3 regions of the Streptomyces sp. NPDC002520 genome follow, and region 3 is predicted to be linked to each of the others. Evidence: riboswitches for the same ligand, from Rfam matches in the RefSeq annotation. Region 3 holds a riboswitch; each other region holds the start of a gene.
What was found. A riboswitch is a leader RNA that binds a small molecule or an ion and turns the genes downstream of it on or off. The one in region 3 is predicted to bind cyclic di-AMP.
Positions count from the first base shown of each region.

Region 1: linked by a shared signal. The riboswitch ahead of ACWD5D_RS08135 (M23 family metallopeptidase) and the one ahead of ACWD5D_RS00535 (M23 family metallopeptidase) in region 3 are both predicted to bind cyclic di-AMP.
Region 2: linked by a shared signal. The riboswitch ahead of ACWD5D_RS12850 (NlpC/P60 family protein) and the one ahead of ACWD5D_RS00535 (M23 family metallopeptidase) in region 3 are both predicted to bind cyclic di-AMP.

Region 1 covers NZ_JBSFXG010000003.1:458,837-466,049, reverse strand. Annotated here, with positions in the region: gene trmB (tRNA (guanosine(46)-N7)-methyltransferase TrmB) at 1-365, shown strand, start outside; gene ACWD5D_RS08145 (PrsW family intramembrane metalloprotease) at 433-1,755, shown strand; gene ACWD5D_RS08140 (aldo/keto reductase) at 1,823-2,779, opposite strand; gene ACWD5D_RS08135 (M23 family metallopeptidase) at 3,098-4,150, opposite strand; cyclic di-AMP (ydaO/yuaA leader) riboswitch at 4,160-4,325, opposite strand; gene ACWD5D_RS08130 (PP2C family protein-serine/threonine phosphatase) at 4,541-5,776, opposite strand; tRNA gene ACWD5D_RS08125 (tRNA-Met) at 5,997-6,070, opposite strand; gene ACWD5D_RS08120 (dihydrofolate reductase family protein) at 6,136-7,213, opposite strand, start outside.
Region 2 covers NZ_JBSFXG010000007.1:66,507-73,719, forward strand. Annotated here, with positions in the region: gene ACWD5D_RS12825 (ATP-binding protein) at 1-655, shown strand, start outside; gene ACWD5D_RS12830 (LuxR C-terminal-related transcriptional regulator) at 652-1,398, shown strand; gene ACWD5D_RS12835 (NlpC/P60 family protein) at 1,436-2,506, opposite strand; gene ACWD5D_RS12840 (hypothetical protein) at 2,939-3,292, shown strand; gene ACWD5D_RS12845 (SLAC1 family transporter) at 3,384-3,824, opposite strand; gene ACWD5D_RS12850 (NlpC/P60 family protein) at 3,926-5,140, opposite strand; cyclic di-AMP (ydaO/yuaA leader) riboswitch at 5,149-5,305, opposite strand; gene pcrA (DNA helicase PcrA) at 5,606-7,213, shown strand, end outside.
Region 3 covers NZ_JBSFXG010000001.1:125,635-132,847, forward strand. Annotated here, with positions in the region: gene ACWD5D_RS00520 (DNA gyrase/topoisomerase IV subunit A) at 1-45, opposite strand, end outside; gene ACWD5D_RS00525 (M16 family metallopeptidase) at 343-1,764, shown strand; gene ACWD5D_RS00530 (M16 family metallopeptidase) at 1,761-3,164, shown strand; cyclic di-AMP (ydaO/yuaA leader) riboswitch at 3,434-3,598, shown strand; gene ACWD5D_RS00535 (M23 family metallopeptidase) at 3,611-4,369, shown strand; gene ACWD5D_RS00540 (GntR family transcriptional regulator) at 4,644-5,339, shown strand; gene ACWD5D_RS00545 (HPr family phosphocarrier protein) at 5,519-5,800, opposite strand; gene ACWD5D_RS00550 (bifunctional acetate--CoA ligase family protein/GNAT family N-acetyltransferase) at 5,979-7,213, shown strand, end outside.

The sequences.
Region 1 (7,213 bases), on a different contig from region 3:
TCATCCTGCTCAGGGAGATGCTCCGGCCCGGCTCGCTCGACGGTCTGCGCGTGTACTTCCCGGACCCCTGGCCGAAGAAGCGGCACCACAAGCGGCGGCTGATCCAGCCCGAGTTCCTGTCCCTGGCGGCGACCCGGCTGAGGCCCGGGGCGATCGTGCACTGCGCGACCGACTGGGAGCCGTACGCCGAGCAGATGCTGGAGGTGCTCACCGCGCACCCCGACTTCGAGAACACGCAGGCCGACGGCGGTTTCGCGCCGCGTCCCGACTTCCGGCCGCTGACCCGTTTCGAGGGGCAGGGTCTGGACAAGGGACATGTGGTGAACGATCTCCTCTTTCGTCGCGTACCGCAGCCGAAGCAGTAACCATCCGTAGCCGCGACGACGGCGACAGCATCACCGCCTTCGTCCGGTCACCGTTAGGGTCGATGCCGTGGCCAGCAGTCCTCCGTACCCGACGTACTCCCCCGGCCCCATGAGCGGAGCGCATCCGCACTGGTGGCAGCGCCGGTCGGTGCGCTACGGGGCGCTGATCACACTGCTCGCCCTGTCCGGTCTGGTGATTCTCGCGCTGGTGCGGCGGCAGACCGGCACCGAGGGGTTCCTGGTCGGACTGGGTCTCGCGGTGCTGCCGGTGCCCTGGCTCATAGCCGCCTTCCGGTGGCTGGATCGGGTCGAGCCGGGACCCTGGCGGAACCTGGTCTTCGCCTTCGCCTGGGGGGCGTGCGCGGCGGCGCTGATCGCCATCGTCGCCAACAGTTTCGCGACCAAGTGGATCGTCACGGCCACCGCCGACCCCGGGAGCGCCGACACCCTCGGCGCGACGGTGATAGCGCCGATAGTGGAGGAGTCCGCCAAGGCGGCGGCCGTGCTGCTGGTCTTCCTGTTCCGCAGACGCGAGTTCACCGGGATCATCGACGGGGTCGTGATCGCGGGGCTCACCGCGACCGGGTTCGCGTTCACCGAGAACATCCTCTACCTGGGCACGGCCTTCGGGACCGACCAGCTCACCGGCGGCGGGGGCATCGCCTCCGTCACCGCCGCCACCTTCTTCGTGCGCGTCGTGATGTCCCCGTTCGCGCATCCCCTGTTCACCGTGCTCACCGGCATCGGCTTCGGCATCGCCGCGCTGTCCGCGGACGGCCGGACCGCCCGGCGCGTGCTGGTTCCGCTCGGCGGGCTGCTGCTCGCGATGAGCATGCACGCCTTCTGGAACGGCTCCTCGACCTTCGGCGAGTACGGCTTCTTCGCCGTGTACGGGGCGTTCATGGTGCCCGCGTTCGGCCTGCTGACCTGGCTCGCGGTGTGGACGCGGCAGCGGGAGCTGCGGACCGTGCGGGAAGAGCTGACGGCGTACGTGTACGCCGGCTGGCTGGGTCCCGCCGAGCCGTTCGTCCTCGGGTCCATGCGGGCGCGGCGGATGGCCCGCGACCATGCCCGCCGGCACTTCGGGGGACGGCCGGCGGCGCGGGCGGTGGCCCAGTACGAGGCGTACGCCACCTCGCTCGCGTTCCTGCGCCACCGGGGGCGCCGGGGGAAGGCCGGGGCCGACTTCATCACCCGCGAGCGGGAACTGCTGGGCGCGCTGTGGGAGCGGCGCCAGGTGGCCCGCCCGTCCCTGGAGTACGCCTCCCGCGCTGTGGCGCCGCCCCGCCCGGTGCACGGCGCCCCGGCCCCCTACTGGTACGGCTACGCGGCGGCGCCCTATCCCGCGTACCAGGCGCCCTATCCCGCGTACAACCCGTACCGGTCGTAGGCCTTCGGGCCGCGCAGGGTGCCGCGCCCCCGTACCGGTACGGGGGCGGCGCGGCGGGGGGTCCCGGTCAGGCCGAGGCCTGCGTCAGCTGGTTCACTTCCTGGTCCGTCAGGTGGAGGCCGGCGACGCCCAGCAGGGCCGGGAGCTGGTCGACGGTGCGGGCGGAGGCGATGGGGGCCGCGATGGTCGGCTGGGCGGCGAGCCAGGCGAGGGCGACCGTGGCGACGGGGGCCTCGTGGGCGGCGGCGACCTCGTCCAGGGCGGCGAGGACCTTCTGGCCGCGCTCGGTCTCGAGGTGCTGGGCGGCGGAGCCGGCGCGGGCGCTGTCGACCGTGGTGCCGGGGCGGTACTTGCCGGTGAGGAAGCCGGAGGCGAGGGCGAAGTACGGAATGCCGGCCAGGCCCTCGCGGGCGGCCAGGTCCTGCAGCGGGCCCTCGTAGGTGTCGCGGGAGACCAGGTTGTAGTGCGGCTGGACGGCGACGTAGCGGGCCAGGCCCTCGCGGGCGGAGAAGTCGAGGGAGGCCCGCAGACGCTCGGGGGTGATGTTGGAGGCGGCGATCTGCCGGACCTTGCCCGCCTTCACCAGCTCGTCGAGGGCGCCGATGATCTCCTCGACCGGCACCTCGGGCTGGTCGAAGTGCGTGTAGTAGAGGTCGATGTAGTCGGTGTCCAGGCGGCGCAGGGACGCGTCGGCGGCGGCCTTGATGTTGGCGGCGGTGAGGCCCATGTACTCCGGGTGCTGGCTGACCTTGGTCGCGACGACGACGTCCGAGCGGTTGCCGCGCGCCTTGAGCCACTTGCCGATGATCGTCTCGGACTCGCCGCCCTTGTTGCCCTCGATCCACGCCGAATAGGAGTCGGCGGTGTCGACGAAGTTGCCGCCGGCGGCCGTGTAGGCGTCGAGGACGGCGAAGGAGGCCTCCTCGTCGGCGGTCCAGCCGAAGACGTTGCCACCGAGGGCCAGCGGGAAGACCTCGAGGTCGGAGGAGCCGAGCTTGCGCAGAGGGGAATGTGAAGCAGTCATGTTTCAGTTCAACTGCCACTTCCGCCCCACCCATTCCGGGTTCCTGCGAAGAGTGGGTGAAAACGCCCGGACGGACCACGTGCGTGCCCGGAGAACGGGACCTGCCCGAGAGCGGGACCTGCCCGGAGGACGGGACTTGCCCGGCCGGCCGGGCTCACACGGGCGGCGAAGGCGCACCCGGGCGGCCGGGCGCGCCGACGGCCCTGACGTCGGGGGGATGCCGCCAGGGCCGCCGGGGGCCGGTCATGGGGGGATCAGAACCGGCCGAGGCCCGGTCGCGAACGACCGGGCGTGGGCCGGGAGCGGGTCAGTGGCCGCTCAGGGGGTGAGACCCTTGCCGCGCAGCCACGCCGCCGGGTCGATGCCGGTGGACTGGCCGCCGGGGTGGACCTCCAGGTGGAGGTGCGGGCCGGTGACGTTGCCGGTGGCGCCGACGCGGCCGATGACCTCGCCGGTGGTGACCTTCTGGCCGGCGGAGACGGTGATCGAGGACTGGTGGCAGAACCACAGCTCGGTGCCGTCGTCGAGGGTGAGGACGGTGCGGTAGCCGTAGGCGCCGGCCCAGCCCGCCTCGGTGATCGTGCCGCCGTGGACGGCCTTGATGAGCGTGCCGGTGGGCGCGGCGAAGTCGAGGCCGGTGTGGTAGCCGGAGGACCACATGGAGCCGGGCTGACCGAAGGTGCCGGTGATGGTGTACGAGACGACCGGCAGCTTGAACTGCCGCGCCAGCGCGGCCAGGCGCTCCGCCTCGGCCTTCTTCCTGGCCTCGGCCTCCGCCTTCTCCTTCGCGGCGGCCGCCTTGGCGGCGGCCTCCTTCTTCGCCTTGGCGGCCGCGTCGGCGGCGGCCTTCTCGGCGGCGGCGGCCGCTGCCGCGGCGGCCTTGTCCTCGGCCCGGCTGTCGGCCTTGCTCTGCTGCTGCTCGGCCTGCGCCATGATCCGGTTGCGCAGGGCCTCGCCCGCGTCGGCGCCCTTCGCGCTGTCGGCGGAGGTCACGCCGACGTTGGTGAGGGAGGCGGTGGTGGCCTTGGGCGCGCCGGAGGAGTCGTCGAACAGGTGCTCGACGGAGTCCATGGAGGGCAGGTGGTCGGGCAGCGAGATGGACACCGGCGGCTTGCCGGTGTTCGCGCTGGCGATGCCGCCCGCACCGACGGCGGCGATGACACCGACGCCGAGGACGGTGGAGCTGCGGGCGAGTCCGCCGCGCTGCTTGGCGACGCGGTGCCGGCCGCGCACCGGGCGGATGGACTCCTCGGTGGGGTTCCACTCCTCCCAGGGACCCTCTTCGGGGCCGGGACCGCCGTAACCGAAGGTCTCGGGATCTCGCTGAGCGGGCACGAACGGGGCTTCTGGGGCAGGGCGGTTGGACGCCACGCGGGCGTACTCCTTTCCTTCCTTCGCCTACCGGGTTAGCTGACGGGTTCGGAGCAGGAAGGTCTCCTACGCGCGTATACCGGTCGTGAGTCAAGCAGTTCACGACGGCGTCCGCGTGATTCACCCCAAGGTGGTGGTTCCCCGGTTCCCTTGCGAGATTCGGCGTGTGCGCACGGAGCCGCCTCTTGTGACGGCTGGGACGACCGCGCTGCGTTATCGAACGTTAATAGACCCGGGCGCCAGATTCCAAGCCGTTCAAGCTGATCCTTAACACTCTCCGGGGTGGACGTACGCGTCAGGAACGGCGGAAAACGGGCGAGTTGGTCCACGTTCAGGAGTCACGCACTTTTTGATGGTGACTCAGATGTTATGCGGAGGGCTGCCACCCGATCACCGTGAGTGAGAGTCCGGCGAGGCCGTCGCCGTACGGCGGTCACGGTCGGCGGCGTGGTGCCGCGGGGGTCTTCGTACGGCCAGCAGCGCCATGTCGTCCGCCATCCCGCCGCCCGAATGCCGCCGCACCTCGGCGGCGAGCCGGCCGAGCAGGCTCCCCGGGTCCGGGCAGAGGCGTCCGGTGAGGCGGCGCGCGGGGTCGTAGAACCGGCCGTGGGCGTCCCGGGCCTCGGACAGGCCGTCGGTGTAGAACAGCAGGGTGGAGCCGCCCGGGAAATCGGTCTCGAACGCGCGGTCCGGCCACAGCCCCAGGTCGCTCATGCCGAGCGGCAGGGCGGGCTCGTGCACCGTGAGGGCGCGCAGGGTGCCGTCGGAGTGCAGCATCAGCGGCGGCGGGTGGCCGCGGTTGAGGATGCGGGCGACGCTGTCGTCGTGCGGGAGTTCGGCGAGCACGGCGGTGGTGAAGCCCTCGCAGGCGTCGGGCCCCTCCCGCCGGGTGTCCTCGCGGGCCAGCGCCCGCTCCAGCCGCGTGGCCACCGCCTCCAGCGTGGCCTCCTGCTCGGCGGCCTCCCGGAACGCCCCGATCACCACGGCCACGGCGGCGACCGCCCCCATGCCCTTGCCGCGCACGTCCCCGACGATCAGCCGTACGCCGTGCGGGCTGTCCTGCACCGCGTACAGGTCGCCGCCGATGAACGCGCCCTCCTGGGCCGCCTCGTATCGGGCCGCGATGTCGAATCCGCCGATCCGCGCGGCGGGTTCGGGCAGGACGGCGCGCTGAGCGGCCTCGGCGATCTGCCGGGCGGAGGCGAGCCGCTCGTCGCCACGGCGTACGACGCGGTTGATGACGAGGGCGAGGACGGCGACCGTGACGACGGTGACGGCCTCGGTGACGGCGCCGGCGTCCGTCAGGGCGTAGCGGGAGTGCACGAGGAGGGCGGCGAGCACGGTGGCGAGGCCGGTGAGGGCCGTGGTGCGCAGCGAGGACAGGGGCGCGGCGATCAGCGGGGCGGCCGTGAAGAACGGGACGGCGGTGAGGGCGGGCGGGGTGAACAGGTCGTAGACGATCCCGACGGTGATCAGGAGCGCGGGCAGGGCGCGGGCGAGCGTCCGCAGGGTGGGGCGGCACATCCGGTCCCGGGGCGCGGGTCCGGGGTCCTCGCCGGGGCCCGGGTCCGGGACGGGGTCCCCGGGGAGCCTGCCGCAGGCGCGGGCGTAGGTGTTCTCCTCCATCTCACCTGGGCCCACCGTTCGTCTCCCGTGTCATCGACGTAGATACAGCGTGGTGGGGCCGGGGGCGGCGGGCGACCGGTGTGGACCGAGCGGATGATCTGGTGTGAGGTACGCCACTACGGCGTGCACGGGGGGCGGCGGACGCCCGGAACCGGGGGGAAACACCGGGAAAACACTCAGGGCCGGTATCCATTGCTGGATACCGGCCCTGAGCCTTCAGTAGCGGGGACAGGATTTGAACCTGCGACCTCTGGGTTATGAGCCCAGCGAGCTACCGAGCTGCTCCACCCCGCGTCGTTGTGTCTCAAGCATACGTCATGTTCGGGGTGCTCAGCGCACGGGTTTGCGTGAGGTGGCCCTCAGGGCAGCAGGTGCGCGTTCGGCTCCTTCGCCGCGGCCTCGTGTTCCGGGAGCAGGACGACGTCCACACCCTCGCCCGCCAGGAGCCCGGCGCCGTCGGCCGCCGTCACGAAGGTGTCCGGCTCCCGCCAGGCCGTGACCACCCGGCGCACGCCCGCGCGCAGGATCAGCTCGGCGCACGGGGCGGGGCGGGAGGCGCGCCGGGAGCAGGGCTCCAGGCTGCTGTAGACGGTGGCTCCGGGCAGGCGCGGGTCGGCGGGGTCCAGCTTGGCGAGGGCCGCCTCCTCCGCGTGCACGACGGGGTCGCCGCCCTCGCGCGAGTGGCCGCGCGCCAGTTCGGTGCCGTCGGCCGCGACCACCACCGCGCCGACGCTGAAGGCCGTGGACGAGGGCGGGCACAGGGCCGCCAGCTCGCAGGCGGTGCGCAGCCAGTGGTGGTCGGCGGCGGTGGGCAGCGGGCCGGCGCCGGGGGCGGTGGGCTCGTAGCGCATCAGGACGACGTCCTCGATGCGGCGGGTCTCGACGAGGCGCAGCCGTCCGGCCTGGTACGCCCCCGGGCCGAACAGGCGTGGGGCCGCCGGGTCGCCGACGAACAGCGGTGCCAGGACCAGCTGGAGCTCGTCGGCGAGGCCCTGCCGCAGGAGCTGGGTGTGGACGGTGCCGCCGCCCTCCACCATCAGGCGCCGTACGCCGCGCACGTCGTAGAGGTGTTCCAGCAGGGCGCGCCAGTCGAGGTCCGGGCCGAGGGAGACCACGTCGGCGGTCCGGCCGAGGACGCGGGCGGCCCGCTCGGCCCCCTTGTCCGTCGTGCAGACGAGCTTGTCGCCGCCGGTGTGCCAGAACCTGGCGTCAGGGTCGAGGTCGCCGGAGGCGGTGACGGTGACCTTCAGCGGGTACTCCGGCTTGCCCTGCGCCCGCCGGGCCGCGCGGCGCTCGGGCGCGTTGACGAGGAGGCGGGGGTTGTCGGCGCGGATGGTGCCGGCGCCGATCAGGATCGCGTCCACCGAGGCCCGGACCTCGTCGACCCGGTCGAAGTCGGCCGGGCCGGAGAGCAGGAGGCGGTCGGGGCCGGTGTCG
Region 2 (7,213 bases), on a different contig from region 3:
CACCCTGCTCGCCGGTCCCTACCTCGTCCGCGTGACCCAGGACCTGTCCGAGGAACGCCTGATGCGCATCCGCGCCCAGGAGCGCGCCGAGGTCGCGGCCCACGTCCACGACTCCGTGCTGCACACCCTCACCCTGATCCAGCGCAACGCCGACAACGCGGCCGAGGTCCGCCGCCTGGCCCGCGCCCAGGAACGCGACCTGCGCACCTGGCTGTACAAGCCCGAGGGCACCGGCAAGGACGAGGCCGACGAGCCGGACACGGTCGCGGAGGCGGTCAGACGCAACGCCGCCGAGGTCGAGGACAAGCACGGCGTGCCCATCGAGGTCGTCGTGGTCGGCGACTGCGGGCTGGACGAGAGGACCGGGGCGCAGATGCAGGCCGCGCGCGAGGCGATGGTGAACGCCGCCAAGTACGGTGGCGACGGCGGTGCCGTACAGGTCTACGCCGAAGTCGAGGGAGGGACGGTCTTCGTGTCCGTCCGCGACCGCGGCCCCGGCTTCGACCTCGACTCGATACCCGCCGACCGCATGGGCGTCAGAGAATCGATCATCGGCCGCATGGAACGCCACGGCGGAACGGCCCGGCTGCGGTCGGTGCCGGGCGGCGGCACGGAGGTCGAGCTGGAGATGGAGAGGGCGGAGAAGACGTCATGAGCGACGCGACCGAGGCGAACGGCACGGCGGGGGCGGCGGAGGCGGCCGGGCCCGGAAACGGCGCCGACGGCGGTCCGGGCGGGCGGCACGTACGAGTGGTGCTCGTCGACGACCACCGGATGTTCCGTACCGGCGTCCAGGCCGAGATCGGGCAGACCGCCGAGACCGGCGTCGAGGTGGTCGGCGAGGCCGCCGACGTCGACCAGGCGGTCACGGTCATCACCGCGACCCGCCCCGAGGTGGTCCTCCTCGACGTCCACCTGCCCGGCGGCGGCGGAGTGGAAGTCCTGCGGCGGTGCGCGCCGTTGATGGCGGATGCCGAGCAGCCCGTGCGCTTCCTCGCGCTGTCCGTGTCGGACGCGGCGGAGGACGTGATCGGGGTGATCCGGGGCGGCGCCCGCGGCTATGTCACCAAGACCATCACCGGCACCGACCTGGTCGACTCGATCTTCCGTGTCCAGGAGGGCGACGCGGTCTTCTCCCCGCGCCTGGCCGGGTTCGTCCTGGACGCCTTCGCCTCCACCGACGCTCCGCCGGTCGACGAGGACCTGGACCGCCTCACCCAGCGCGAGCGCGAGGTGCTGCGTCTGATCGCCCGGGGCTACGCCTACAAGGAGATCGCCAAGCAGCTGTTCATCTCCGTCAAGACGGTCGAGTCCCATGTCTCGGCGGTCCTGCGCAAGCTCCAGTTGTCCAACCGCCATGAGCTGACCCGGTGGGCGACGGCGCGGCGGCTGGTCTGACCTCTGGCGTGAGTCCGGCCCCTTACGGGGGCCGGACTCAGGCCACCCGCGTCGCTCCGGCGAACGGCATCTCGTCGATCGGGGCCACGCGGACCGGTGCCGAGGGGTTCGGGGCGTGGATCATCCGGCCGTTGCCGATGTAGATGCCGACGTGGCTGACGCCGGAGTAGAAGAACACCAGGTCGCCGGGTTGGAGTTGGGAGCGGGAGACGCGCCGGCCCGCGTTGATCTGGGCGTAGGTGGTGCGGGGCAGGGAGATGCCGGCGGAGCGGTACGCGGCCTGGACCAGGCCGGAGCAGTCGAAGGCGGTCGGGCCGGTCGCGCCCCACACATAGGGGCTGCCGAGCTTCTGGTAGGCGTAGTCGACGGCCGCCGCGGCCCGGGAAGTGGGTGCCGTGACGGCCTGGGCCTGCTCCAGCGGATCCCGGGTGTCCGAGGCCGCGCGTGACGCATGGCCCGCTACGGTGCCCGTACCGTCGCCGGTGACCTCGGTCCGCTCGCGCGGAGTGAGCCGGTCCAGCAGCCTGCGCGCCTGGGCCAGCTTCTCGGTGACGTCCTTCTTCCGCCGCTTCAGCTCCGCCTGCCGCGAGGTGAGCGATGTGAGCTCGACACGGGCGGCGCCGCGTAACTGCTCGATCTCCCGCAGCTGTTCGCGGACCCGGGCCACCGTGCCGGCCTGCCGCTCGCCGGCCCGCTGCGCGAACGCGGCGCCGTCCAGGTACTTGTCGGGGTCGTCGGACAGCGCGAGCTGCCAGGCGGGGGCGAACCCGCCGTCCCGGTACTGCGCCGCCGCGAACGAACCCAGCGCCTCCCGGGCCGCGTTGAGCCCGACCTGCTTGCGGGCGGCCTCGTCCCGCAGCGCGTTGAGCCGCTGTTGGCTCGCCTCCGCCTTCTCCCTGGCGCCGTTGTACTTCTCCGTGGCGCCCTCCGCCTCCTGGTACAACTTGTCCACCTTGGCCTTCACCTGCGCCGGCGTCAGCTGCGGCGCGGCGTGTCCCGTCCCGTCGAAGGCCGTCGCGGTGGCCGCGCCCGCCAGAGCGAGGGTGGCGGCCGTGCGGGCCGTGTTGCCGCCGAGCGAGCGCTGTCGGGACTTTCGGTGCGCTGCCACCTGGCCGTCACGTCCTTCCGTGGGACTCGTACGGCCGAGGACGCGTACGACCGAGCGGTGGGTACGTCCGGCGGCCGCCCGCACAGGGGGGAGCGGGCCGCCGCCGGACCTTCCTCGGCGGTGGTGGCCGACGGCCGCCCCTGGCCCGGGCGGCGGTGGAGAGCCGGTCACCTGAGGGAGGACGCTAGGCCCGACTGTGACGGGCTGGTAACGCGGTGTACGGAACTGGCTCCGACGGGCCGCGGCATGACCGTATGTGAACGGATTGCAGGGGCGGAGGCGTCGTCTTCACGCGGCGTGATGACCGATGCGGGAAATGCGGGACATGGGGAAGGCGCGGGGTGCTATGGGCCGCATATATGCAAGGGCCTCCTGCGGTGACCCGGGCCCGGTGGCAAGTGGCTCCCGGGTCCCTGATTAGGCTCCGGTGTCATGGGCGTACTCATCCATCTCTTCGTCGGCCTGCACATCATCGGCATCGCCGCGCTGCTCGGCGGTTTTCTCACCCAGATGAAGGCGATGGGCCGGGGAACGGCCCGCTTCGTCCCGGGAATGCTGCACGGCGCGTTCACCATGCTGGCCACCGGCGTGGTCCTGGTCGGGCTCAACGAGGCCGACCACCACCACGTCAACACCGTCAAGATCGGCGTGAAGCTGGCCCTGCTGATCGTGATCCTCGGACTGGTCTACGTGAAGCGCGACGAGGAGAAGGTCGACAAGAACGTGTTCGGCCTGGTCGGCGCGCTGACCATGGCGAACATCTTCATCGCCGTGCTGTGGACGTGACGCCGGGCGCCCCCGTCCCCTCTCCGCCGGTCCCGGAGCGCGCCGACAGCACCGCGCCGGCCGCCGCCGCGAGCCACGCGGCGACCGACACTCACACCAGCACCCGCCCCGGGCCCTTCAACCAGTCGATGCCCAGGGCGTCCGCGACCGACAGGGTGGCCGCCGCGGTCACTCCGAGCGGGAAGACCGTCGCCCACCGCCGCAGGTCGTAGCGCAGCCGCGGGTGCGTCACCTCGGTCACCACCAGGACGACGCACCAGGCCAGGTCGAGTGCGAGCAACGCGACGGCGGTGAGCGCGCCCAGGCTCCGTGCCTCGGCCGCCCAGCGCCGCCGATGCCGCACCAGCCGTACGACGAAGGCGGCGGCCGGCGCCACCCAGGCGACGCAGGCCGGCACCAGGACGATCAGGGACGGCGTCCCGGCGCCCGCCAGGTGCAGGCCGACCGACACGATTCCGGTCGCCATCACGGCGGCCCCCGTCGCCGGCGGACACTCCGTCCACCACGCGCGCAGAGCCGAGACGCCGATCATGCGCCCGATGGTAGAGCGTGGCTACGCGCGCGTGCCCTGTGCGGGCTCCACGCGCGCGTGGAGCCCGAGAAGGACCTGGAGCGAAGCCAAGTAGCGCGCGGTCAGGCCGGACGCACCACGCTGTGGATGATCGATCCGCCGGCGTAGTAGATCGACTCCTCGCGGACGTACTCGCCGGGCTTGGGGGCGTGGATCATCATGCCGTTGCCTATGTAGATGCCGACGTGGCTGAGGTCGTCGTAGAAGAAGATCAGGTCTCCGGGCTGCGCGTTGGAGAGGGAGACCGTGGTGCCCGCGTTGACCTGGTCGTAGGTGGTGCGCGGCAGGCTCACGCCGGCGGCCTTCCAGGAGGCCTGGGTCAGGCCGGAGCAGTCGTACGAGCCGGGGCCGGTCGCGCCCCACACGTAGGGCTTCCCGATCTGGGCACGGGCGAAGGCGAGCGCCTTGTCGGCCTTGGAGGTGGACGTCCCGGTGGACGTCGAACCACCGGACGTCGAACCGCCCGACGTGGACGAGCCGCCGGAGCTCGACGAACCGCCCGACGTCGACGAGCTGCTGTCCTGCTGCGCCTTCTCCTGCGCCGCCGCCTTGCGCGCGGCCTCCTCCTGCGCCGCCTGCTTCTTCGCCAGCTCCGCCGCCTTGTGTGCGGCCTCCTCCTGCTTCTGCCGCTCGATCGCCGCGAGCCGTGCCTTCTCCTCGGCCGTCAGCTTGGACAGCAGATCGCGCGCGGAGGCGAGCTTCTTCTGCACGGTGGCCTTGGCCGTCTGCAGCTCCTGCTGCGACTCGGAGAGGGTCTGGAGGCTCTGGGCGGCCTCCCGGCGCTTCTTCATGGTCGCGGACTGCTCGGTGACGAAGTCGTCGACCGCGATCTTCTGCCGTGACGTCAGCCGGTTCATCAGCTGGCTCTGGTCGAAGTAGTCCTGCGGGTCGTTGGCGAGCAGGAAGGTGGCGGTCTCGGGCGCGGCGGCACCGGTCCGGTACTGGGCGGCGGCGAACGTGCCCAGCTTTTCGCGCGCCTGGTTCAGCCGGTCGGTGCGCTGGGCGACGTCGTCGCGCAGGGTGTCGACGCGCTTGCGCTGGTTACCGGCCCGCTCCTTGGCGGCGTTGTACTTCTCGGTCGCGGACTCCGCCTGGCGGTAGAGGTCGTCGACCTTCTTCTCGACCTCCTCCACGCTCGGCTTCCCGCCGGCAGAGGGGGCGGCGCCGGCCGGCTGGGACAACACGGCCACTGAGGTGAGGGCGGCGGTGGCGAGCATGGGGGTGCGGAGACCCGCTCCGAGTGTGCCCGCGGGACGCGGCTTGCGGTGCGACGCCAAGGGAGGCGACTCCTTCCGTGTGCCGCCTACCGGGTTAGCTGTCGGGTTCGGGCGGGTGGTTCGGAAGGCTTGCCCTACGGCTCTCGTCCCGGGTGGAACGTGGGCCGATTCACCCCAGGGAACGGTGGGTCCCCGGCTCCGTGCGCCGTGCAGCGACGCGATGGACTCGGCGGAGGCCGCGCGACCCGGCGACGTTCGCCGGAAACGGGCGTGCGGCCCGACGGGCAACCTAGCCAACTCGTGTGACTCGTGTGAAGGTTGGTGCACCATATGTCCGATACATTTTCGTGACCTTGTCGTGGGAACGCTCCCGAGTCACGAGGTGATTCCGCTGGGTGAGGACTTGGCGGCCGCCCGAGCCCCGGAGGACCGCACCGGGACCGGGAAGATCAACTGTCTGCCGAAGCGGCCATGTTCCCGATGCGGCGACTTGTTGTCGGTGCGGCGCCCTAGACTCGGAGAGCGATGAGCAGCCTCTTTGACGACAGCTTCCTGGCGGACCTCCAGACCCCTCGCGGGCATGAGGGGGAACCCCCGCCGCCGCCCGAGGACGATCATGCTCCGGAGCCGCTTCCGGACGATCTGTTCGGCGGGAAGTTCGACGTGCCGCCGGACCGGTGGGGGTCCCCCCGCTCGAGCGGAGCCGAGAGTGGGGGAGGGTACTACCGCGACGGCGCCCCCCGGCCCGCCCTCGACGCGGCGGCACTTCTGGAGGGGCTCAACGAGAACCAGCGCGCCGCGGTCGTCCACGCCGGCTCCCCGCTGCTCATCGTCGCCGGCGCCGGCTCCGGCAAGACCCGTGTGCTGACCCACCGCATCGCCCACCTGCTCGCCGAACGGAACGTGCACCCGGGCCAGATCCTCGCGATCACCTTCACCAACAAGGCCGCGGGCGAGATGAAGGAGCGCGTCGAGCAGCTCGTCGGCCCGCGCGCGAACGCGATGTGGGTCATGACCTTCCACAGCGCGTGCGTCCGCATCCTGCGCCGTGAGTCGAAGAAGCTCGGCTTCACCTCGTCCTTCTCGATCTACGACGCCGCCGACAGCAAGCGTCTGATGGCCCTGGTCTGCCGCGACCTGGACCTCGACCCCAAGCGCTTCCCGCCCAAGTCCTTCAGCGCCAAGATCAGCAACCTCAAGAACGAGCTGATCGACGAGGAGGACTTCGGCGCCCAGGCGACCGACGGCTTCGAGAAGACCCTCGCCCAGGCCTACGCGCTCTACCAGTCGCGGCTGCGCGAGGCCAACGCGCTCGACTTCGACGACCTGATCATGACGACGGTCAACCTGCTGCGCGCCTTCCCGGACGTCGCCGAGCACTACCGCCGCCGCTTCCGGCACGTCCTGGTCGACGAGTACCAGGACACCAACCACGCCCAGTACGCCCTGGTGCGCGAGCTGGTCGGCACGGGCGACCGCGCCTCCGAAGCCCCTCCGAACGAGTACGACCTCCCGCCCGCCGAACTGTGCGTCGTGGGTGACGCGGACCAGTCGATCTACGCCTTCCGGGGCGCGACCATCCGCAACATCCTCCAGTTCGAGGAGGACTACCCGAACGCGACGACGATCCTGCTGGAGCAGAACTACCGCTCCACGCAGACCATCCTGTCCGCCGCCAACGCGGTCATCGAGCGCAACGAGTCCCGCCGCCCGAAGAACCTGTGGACCAACGCCGGCCAGGGCGCGGGGATCGTCGGCTACGTCGCCGACACCGAGCACGACGAGGCCCAGTTCGTCGCCGACGAGATAGACCGCCTCACGGACGCGGGCGAGGCCAAGTCCGGCGACGTCGCCGTCTTCTACCGCACCAACGCCCAGTCCCGTGTCTTCGAAGAGGTCTTCATCCGCGTCGGCCTGCCCTACAAGGTCGTCGGCGGCGTCCGCTTCTACGAGCGCAAGGAGGTCCGGGACGTCCTGGCCTACCTGCGCGTCCTCGCCAACCCCGAGGACTCGGTGCCGCTGCGCCGCATCCTCAACGTCCCCAAGCGGGGCATCGGCGAGCGCGCGGAGGCGATGATCGACGCCCTCTCCCAGCGCGAGAAGATCAGCTTCCCGCAGGCGCTGAAGCGAGTG
Region 3 (7,213 bases):
GTACGAATCGTCGGGCGGCGGGGTCTTCGTGCTGCGGCGGGCCATCGCTGCCGGCTCCTCCTGTTTTCTGCTCGCGCTTGACGGATCTGACGCGGACCATTGTGGACCGCGGCACTGACAACCCGGGCCGCGACCCGGTCCCCGCAGACGCGACCGGCGCCGGAGGCCTTCCCCCCGGCGCCCCGGAACCGATCGACGGCACGCCTGACGCAGGCTACGCGATCCGCTGTGGGCGTATGTCCGCGGGAACTTCGCCGAGGTCCCGCACGCTTTGCATACAGTGGCAGGAACGGCAGGAAAACCGCGGTTTCGACGACCGCCTCCGCTTGCGAAGGGACGTACATGCCCATGGGTCACACGACCACGGCCGAGGCAGGCTCCGGGGGCCTGACAGCGACCGAGCACCGGCTGGCCAACGGTCTGCGCGTGGTGCTCTCCGAGGACCACCTGACCCCGGTGGCGGCGGTCTGCCTCTGGTACGACGTCGGTTCCCGCCACGAGGTCAAGGGACGAACCGGCCTGGCTCACCTTTTCGAGCACCTGATGTTCCAGGGCTCCGGACAGGTCAAGGGCAACGGCCACTTCGAGCTCGTGCAGGGCGCCGGCGGCTCCCTCAACGGCACCACCAGCTTCGAGCGCACCAACTACTTCGAGACCATGCCCGCCCACCAGCTGGAGCTCGCCCTCTGGCTGGAGGCCGACCGCATGGGCTCCCTGCTCGCCGCCCTGGACGACGAGTCCATGGAGAACCAGCGGGACGTCGTCAAGAACGAGCGCCGGCAGCGCTACGACAACGTGCCCTACGGCACCGCGTTCGAGAGGCTGACCGCCCTCGCCTACCCCGAGGGCCACCCGTACCACCACACGCCGATCGGCTCCATGGCGGACCTGGACGCGGCCACCCTTGAGGACGCCCGCCAGTTCTTCCGCACCTACTACGCGCCGAACAACGCGGTGCTCTCCGTGGTCGGCGACATCGACCCCCAGCAGACCCTCGCCTGGGTCGAGAAGTACTTCGGATCCATCCCCGCGCACACCGGCAAGCCCGAGCCCCGCGACGGCTCCCTGCCGGAGGTCATCGGCGAGCAGCTGCGCGAGGTCGTCGTCGAGGAGGTCCCGTCGCGCGCCCTGATGGCCGCCTACCGGCTGCCGCAAGACGGCACGCGCGCGGCCGACGCGGCCGACCTGGCGCTCACCGTCCTCGGCGGCGGCGAGTCCTCCCGTCTGTACAACCGCCTCGTACGCCGCGACCGTACGGCGGTGGCGGCCGGCTTCGGCCTGCTGCGCCTGGCCGGCGCGCCCTCGCTGGGCTGGCTGGACGTGAAGACCTCCGGTGACGTCGAGGTGCCCGTCATCGAGGCCGCCATCGACGAGGAGCTGACCCGGTTCGCCGTGGAGGGCCCCACGCCCGAGGAGATGGAGCGCGCCCAGGCCCAGTTGGAGCGCGAGTGGCTGGACCGGCTCGGCACGGTCGCCGGCCGCGCGGACGAACTGTGCCGGTTCGCCGTCCTGTTCGGCGACCCGCAGCTCGCCCTCACCGCCGTCCAGCGCGTCCTGGCCGTGACCTCCGAGGAGGTCCAGGAGATCGCCAAGGCCCGCCTGCGCCCCGACAACCGCGCGGTTCTCGTCTACGAGCCGCTGTCCCCCGAGTCCGCCGAGCACACCGAGGAGGCGGGGCGCGGCGAGGACCCGGAGTCGGAGGCCACCGTGGAAGCGGGCGTCGCGCCTGCCGACCAGAACGACAACGAGGAGACGGACCGGTGACCGAGCTCGCCACGATGGACTTCCACCCCCAGCCGCGGCCCGGCGAGGCCAAGCCCTGGGCGTTCCCGGCCCCCGAGCGCGGCACGCTGGACAACGGCCTGACCGTCCTGCGCTGCCACCGCCCCGGCCAGCAGGTCGTCGCCGTCGAGGTGCTGCTGGACGCGCCCCTGGACGCCGAGCCGGCCGGCCTGGACGGTGTCGGCACGATCATGGCGCGGGCCTTCTCCGAGGGCACCGACAAGCACTCCGCCGAGGAGTTCGCCGCCGAGCTGGAGCGCGCCGGTGCCACGCTCGACGCGCACGCCGACCACCCCGGCGTCCGGATCAGCCTGGAGGTCCCGGCCTCCCGCCTGGCCAAGGGCCTGGGTCTGCTGTCCGACGCCCTGCGCGCGCCCGCCTTCGCCGAGAGCGAGGTCGAGCGGCTGGTCCGCAACCGCCTGGACGAGATCCCGCACGAGCTGGCCAACCCCTCCCGCCGGGCCGCCAAGGAACTCTCCAAGGAGCTGTTCCCGGCGACCTCGCGCATGTCCCGCCCGCGCCAGGGCACCGAGGACACGGTCGAGAAGATCGACGCGGCCGCCGTACGCGCCTTCTACGACCGCCATGTGCGCCCCGCGACGGCCACCGTGGTCGTGGTCGGCGACCTCACCGGCACCGACCTGGACGAGCTGCTCGCCGACACCCTGGGTGCCTGGACCGGCACCCCCGGCGCGCCGCGGCCCGTGCCGCCGGTGTCCGCCGACGACACCGGCCGCGTCGTCATCGTGGACCGGCCCGGCGCCGTCCAGACCCAGCTGCTCATCGGCCGGGTCGGCCCCGACCGGCACGACCGGGTGTGGCCCGCGCAGGTGCTCGGCACCTACTGCCTCGGCGGCACCCTCACCTCCCGCCTGGACCGGGTCCTGCGCGAGGAGAAGGGCTACACCTACGGTGTGCGGGCCTTCGGGCAGGTCCTCCGTTCTGTGGCTCCCGCCTCCGCCGGAGGGGCTGGGGGCGCCTCGATGCTCGCCATCAGCGGCTCCGTGGACACCCCGAACACCGGTCCCGCGCTCGAGGACCTGTGGACGGTGTTGCGCACGCTCGCGGCGGAGGGCCTGACCGACGCCGAGCGGGACGTCGCCGTGCAGAACCTCGTCGGGGTGGCGCCGCTGAAGTACGAGACCGCGGCGGCCGTCGCGAGCACGCTGGCCGACCAGGTCGAGCAGCAGCTGCCCGACGACTTCCAGGCGCAGCTGTACCGGCAGCTGGCCGCCACCGGCACCGTGGAGGCCACCGCGGCGGTCGTGAACGCCTTCCCGGTGGACCGCCTGGTGACTGTCCTCGTCGGTGACGCCGCCCAGATCAAGGCGCCGGTCGAGGCGCTCGGCATCGGTGAAGTCACCGTCGTGGCCGCCGAGTAGGGACCGCGGAGCACGGCGACGGCCGCACGCGCGTGTGCGGCCGCGCGCAGGGCTGTACACGGGGCCCTGGCGACCGACGGGTCGTCAGGGCCCGTGCTGTTCTGCGGCGTGCTGAGGCAACGTTCCCCAGATGTCCGGATTGGTATGGAGGTTGCCTGTCTGCTCTGTGGGATGCGCTACAAAAACCCGGATCCGTTTGGGCATCGCGAGCCGCCCCCTTTAGCGTCTTCCGGGCTGTTCGTCAGGCAGTGCGCCGCGCCCGCGGCACCGGACAGTCATCGCCGAGTCCCCGTACGGCGCGAGCCAGGGGAGCCGGGGACCCAACCGCAGTCCCTGGGGTGAATCGGACGCCCGCGCGTGAGCGAGGGAGTCCGTAGGAGACCTTCCTGCTCCGAACCCGTCAGCTAACCCGGTAGGCGAGAGGGAAGGAAAGGACCAGCCACTTCATGGCGTTCATGTGCGCCTCCGGGAAGCATCGCAAGCCCGGCCGGGTCAAGCGCACCACCGCTCAGGCGGCTGGCATCGCGGCCCTCACCACCACCACCGGCGTCGTCGGTACCCTCGCGGCCTCACCCGCCGTCGCCGCGGAGAACTCCGTCGAGCAGACCGGTCTCACTCCCGTCATCACCGTCAGCGACACGCTCGCCGAGGAGATCGACGCGCAGGCCGCCGCCCAGAAGGCCACCGCCGAGCGGAAGGCCGCCGAGGAGGCCGCCGCCGAGGCAGCCGCCGAGCGTGCGAAGGAGGCACGGGAGGCCAAGGTCCGCGCCGCCCGCGAGGCGGAGCGCAAGCGCCTGAACGCCTTCGTCGCCCCGATCGCGCACTCGTACGTCTCCACCGGCTACATGGCGGGCAGCTCCCTGTGGTCCTCCGGCTCCCACACCGGCATCGACTTCCACGCGGCCAGCGGGACGTCGGTCCACGCGGTCGGCTCGGGCACCGTCGTCTCCACCGGCTGGGGCGGGGCATACGGCAACCAGATCGTGATCCGGATGGCCGACGGCATGTACACCCAGTACGGTCACCTGTCGTCCATCGGCGTCAGCGTGGGCCAGCGGGTCGTCCCGGGCCAGCAGATCGCCCTGTCCGGCGCGACCGGCAACGTCACCGGCCCGCACCTGCACTTCGAGGCCCGGACGACCCCCGAGTACGGCTCGGACGTCGACCCGGTCGCCTACCTCCGCAAGCACGGCGTGGCCGTCTGACGGTCCCGCGCGGCATGCCGAAGCACATGGTGTGCTGAAGCGACGGAGTGCACGGCGTTCTGAAGCGACGGCCCCGCGAAACGCACCGCACCCCGAAAGCCCCGGCTCACCCGAGTCGGGGCTTTCGCCGTATCCCGTACCGCTTCCCCGGTCGGCTGGCCAAAAAATATCCATGGATTCTGGCCCGCCGTCGGAAATTCCCGCTGATTGGAATACAGTCACTGAACAGACGTCCATCGTCGACGTTTCGCGGGGATTAAGACGGAGGTCGGTCATGCGTATTCCGGCACACTCGGTGTGCACGGCGATCCGGGACGACATCGTCACGGGTGTCCACGAGCGCGGCAGCCGCCTCACCGAAGAAGTCCTCGCCCGCCGCTACGGCGTCTCGCGCGTCCCCGTCCGCGAGGCCCTGCGCACCCTGGAGGCCGAGGGCTTCGTGGTGACCCGGCGGCACGCCGGCGCGTGCGTGGCCGAGCCGACCGAGCAGGAGGCCGCCGACCTGCTGGAGATGCGCCTGCTGCTGGAGCCGCTCGGTGCCGCCCGGGCCGCGCAGCGGCGCACCGAGGCCCACCTGAAGGTGCTGCGCGGCCTGGTCAGGCTGGGTCAGGAGCGGGCCGACCGGGGCCGCAGCGAGGATCTGCGCTCGCTCGGCGGCTGGTTCCACGAGACGCTCGCCCAGGCCTGCGGCAGCCAGGCGCTGACCTCGGCGCTCACCCAGCTACGGCACAAGATCGCCTGGATGTACACGGTGGACGCGCCGCCGAGCCCGGTGGAGTCCTGGGCGGAGCACGGCGCCATCGTGGACGCGGTGGCGCGCGGCGACGGCGAGCGCGCGCGGGCGGTCACGGCGCTGCACACCGAGCGCGCGGCACTCGCGCACCGGTTGCGCTTTTCCGGCGGCACGGACCGCCAGGGGCGCGTGAGGACTTCGCAACATGCCGTAAACATGTCGCGCCCACGGCATTAACATCGCCGCCGTATACAAAGAAGAGTAATTCTGCGGGGGTGTATTTCTGCTGCCCGAATTCTCGTGCGTCCGCGATTTACGCGATTTCCTGTCAAGTCGTCCGTGCAGCCTTCGGTGAAGCACGAAAGCCGCGCCGCCCGCAAAGGGCGACGCGGCTTCCGCGTTCCGTGCGTCGGTGCTCAGACGGTCTCGGGCAGTTCCTCGAGGCCCTCGGAGACCAGCTTGGCCAGACGGTCCAGGGCGACGTCCGCGCCCTCGGCGTCGGAGGCGAGGACGATCTCCTCGCCCCCCTGGGCGCCCAGTCCCAGGACAGCCAGCATGGAGGCCGCGTTGACGGGGTTGCCGTCAGCCTTGGCGATCGTCACCGGGACGCCTGCGGCCGTGGCGGCTCGGACGAAGATGGAGGCGGGGCGGGCGTGGAGACCCTCGGCCCAGCCGACGTTGACGCGGCGCTCAGCCATGTGATGCTGCCCTTCAGTTTCCCAGGGTTGTCTAGACCAGTTTCCCATACCGTGAAGCGTGCCCGGAGCGGACCTTCGTCCGACCCGGGCGTGTCGCCGGACCGCGGCCTCGGTCCGGCTTCCGTTCCCCACAGACTGCCTCGCGCCGTTGTCGTTGGCGAGCCGTACTCTGGGGCCCATGCAGACCCCGGCGGACCGGCAGGACCGGCACGAGTACCCCGCCCACTGGGAGGCGGACGTGGTGCTGCGCGACGGGGGCACCGCGCGCATCCGGCCCATCACCGTCGACGACGCCGGCCGCCTGGTCAGTTTTTACGAGCAGGTCTCGGACGAGTCGAAGTACTACCGCTTCTTCGCGCCGTACCCGCGCCTGTCCGCCAAGGACGTCCACCGCTTCACGCACCACGACTTCGTGGACAGGGTGGGACTCGCGGCCACCATCGGCGGCGAGTTCATCGCCACCGTACGCTACGACCGCGTCGGCGCCGACGGAATGCCCGCCTCCGCACCCGCCGACGAGGCCGAGGTCGCCTTCCTCGTGCAGGACGCCCACCAGGGCCGCGGCGTCGCCTCCACCCTCCTGGAACACATCGCCGCCGTCGCCCGCGAGCGCGGCATCCGCCGCTTCACGGCCGAGGTGCTGCCCGCCAACACCAAGATGATCAAGGTGTTCACGGACGCCGGGTACACCCAGAAGCGCAGCTTCGAGGACGGCGTCGTCCGCCTGGAGTTCGACCTCGAACCCACCGACCGCTCCCTCGCCGTGCAGCGCGCGCGGGAGCAGCGCGCCGAGGCCCACTCGGTACGGCGGCTGCTGGCCCCCCGATCCGTCGCCGTCGTCGGCGTCGGCCGCGCGCCCGGCGGGGTGGGCCGCAGCGTCCTCGGCAACATCAGGGACGCCGGCTACACCGGCCCGCTGCACGCCGTGAACAAGGCGTTCCCAGCCGACCTCAAGGACGTCGACGGCGTGCCGGCGTACCGCTCGGTGCGGGACATCGGGGGACCCGTGGACCTCGCCGTGGTGGCCGTGCCGGCCGAGCACGTACCGGCCGTGGTCACCGAGTGCGGGGAGCACGGAGTGCAGGGCCTCGTCGTGCTGTCCGCCGGGTACGCCGAGAGCGGGCCCGAGGGGCGCGAGCGACAGCGGGCCCTGGTCCGGCACGCGCGCGCGTACGGCATGCGGCTCATCGGCCCCAACGCCTTCGGCGTCATCAACACCGCCCCGGACGTCCGGCTCAACGCCTCGCTCGCCCCGGAGATGCCCCGTCCCGGACGCATCGGAATGTTCGCCCAGTCCGGCGCCATCGGCATCGCGCTGCTGTCCCGGCTGCACCGCCGCGGCGGAGGGGTGACCGGGGTCACGGGCGTCTCCACCTTCGTCTCCTCCGGCAACCGCGCCGACGTCTCCGGCAA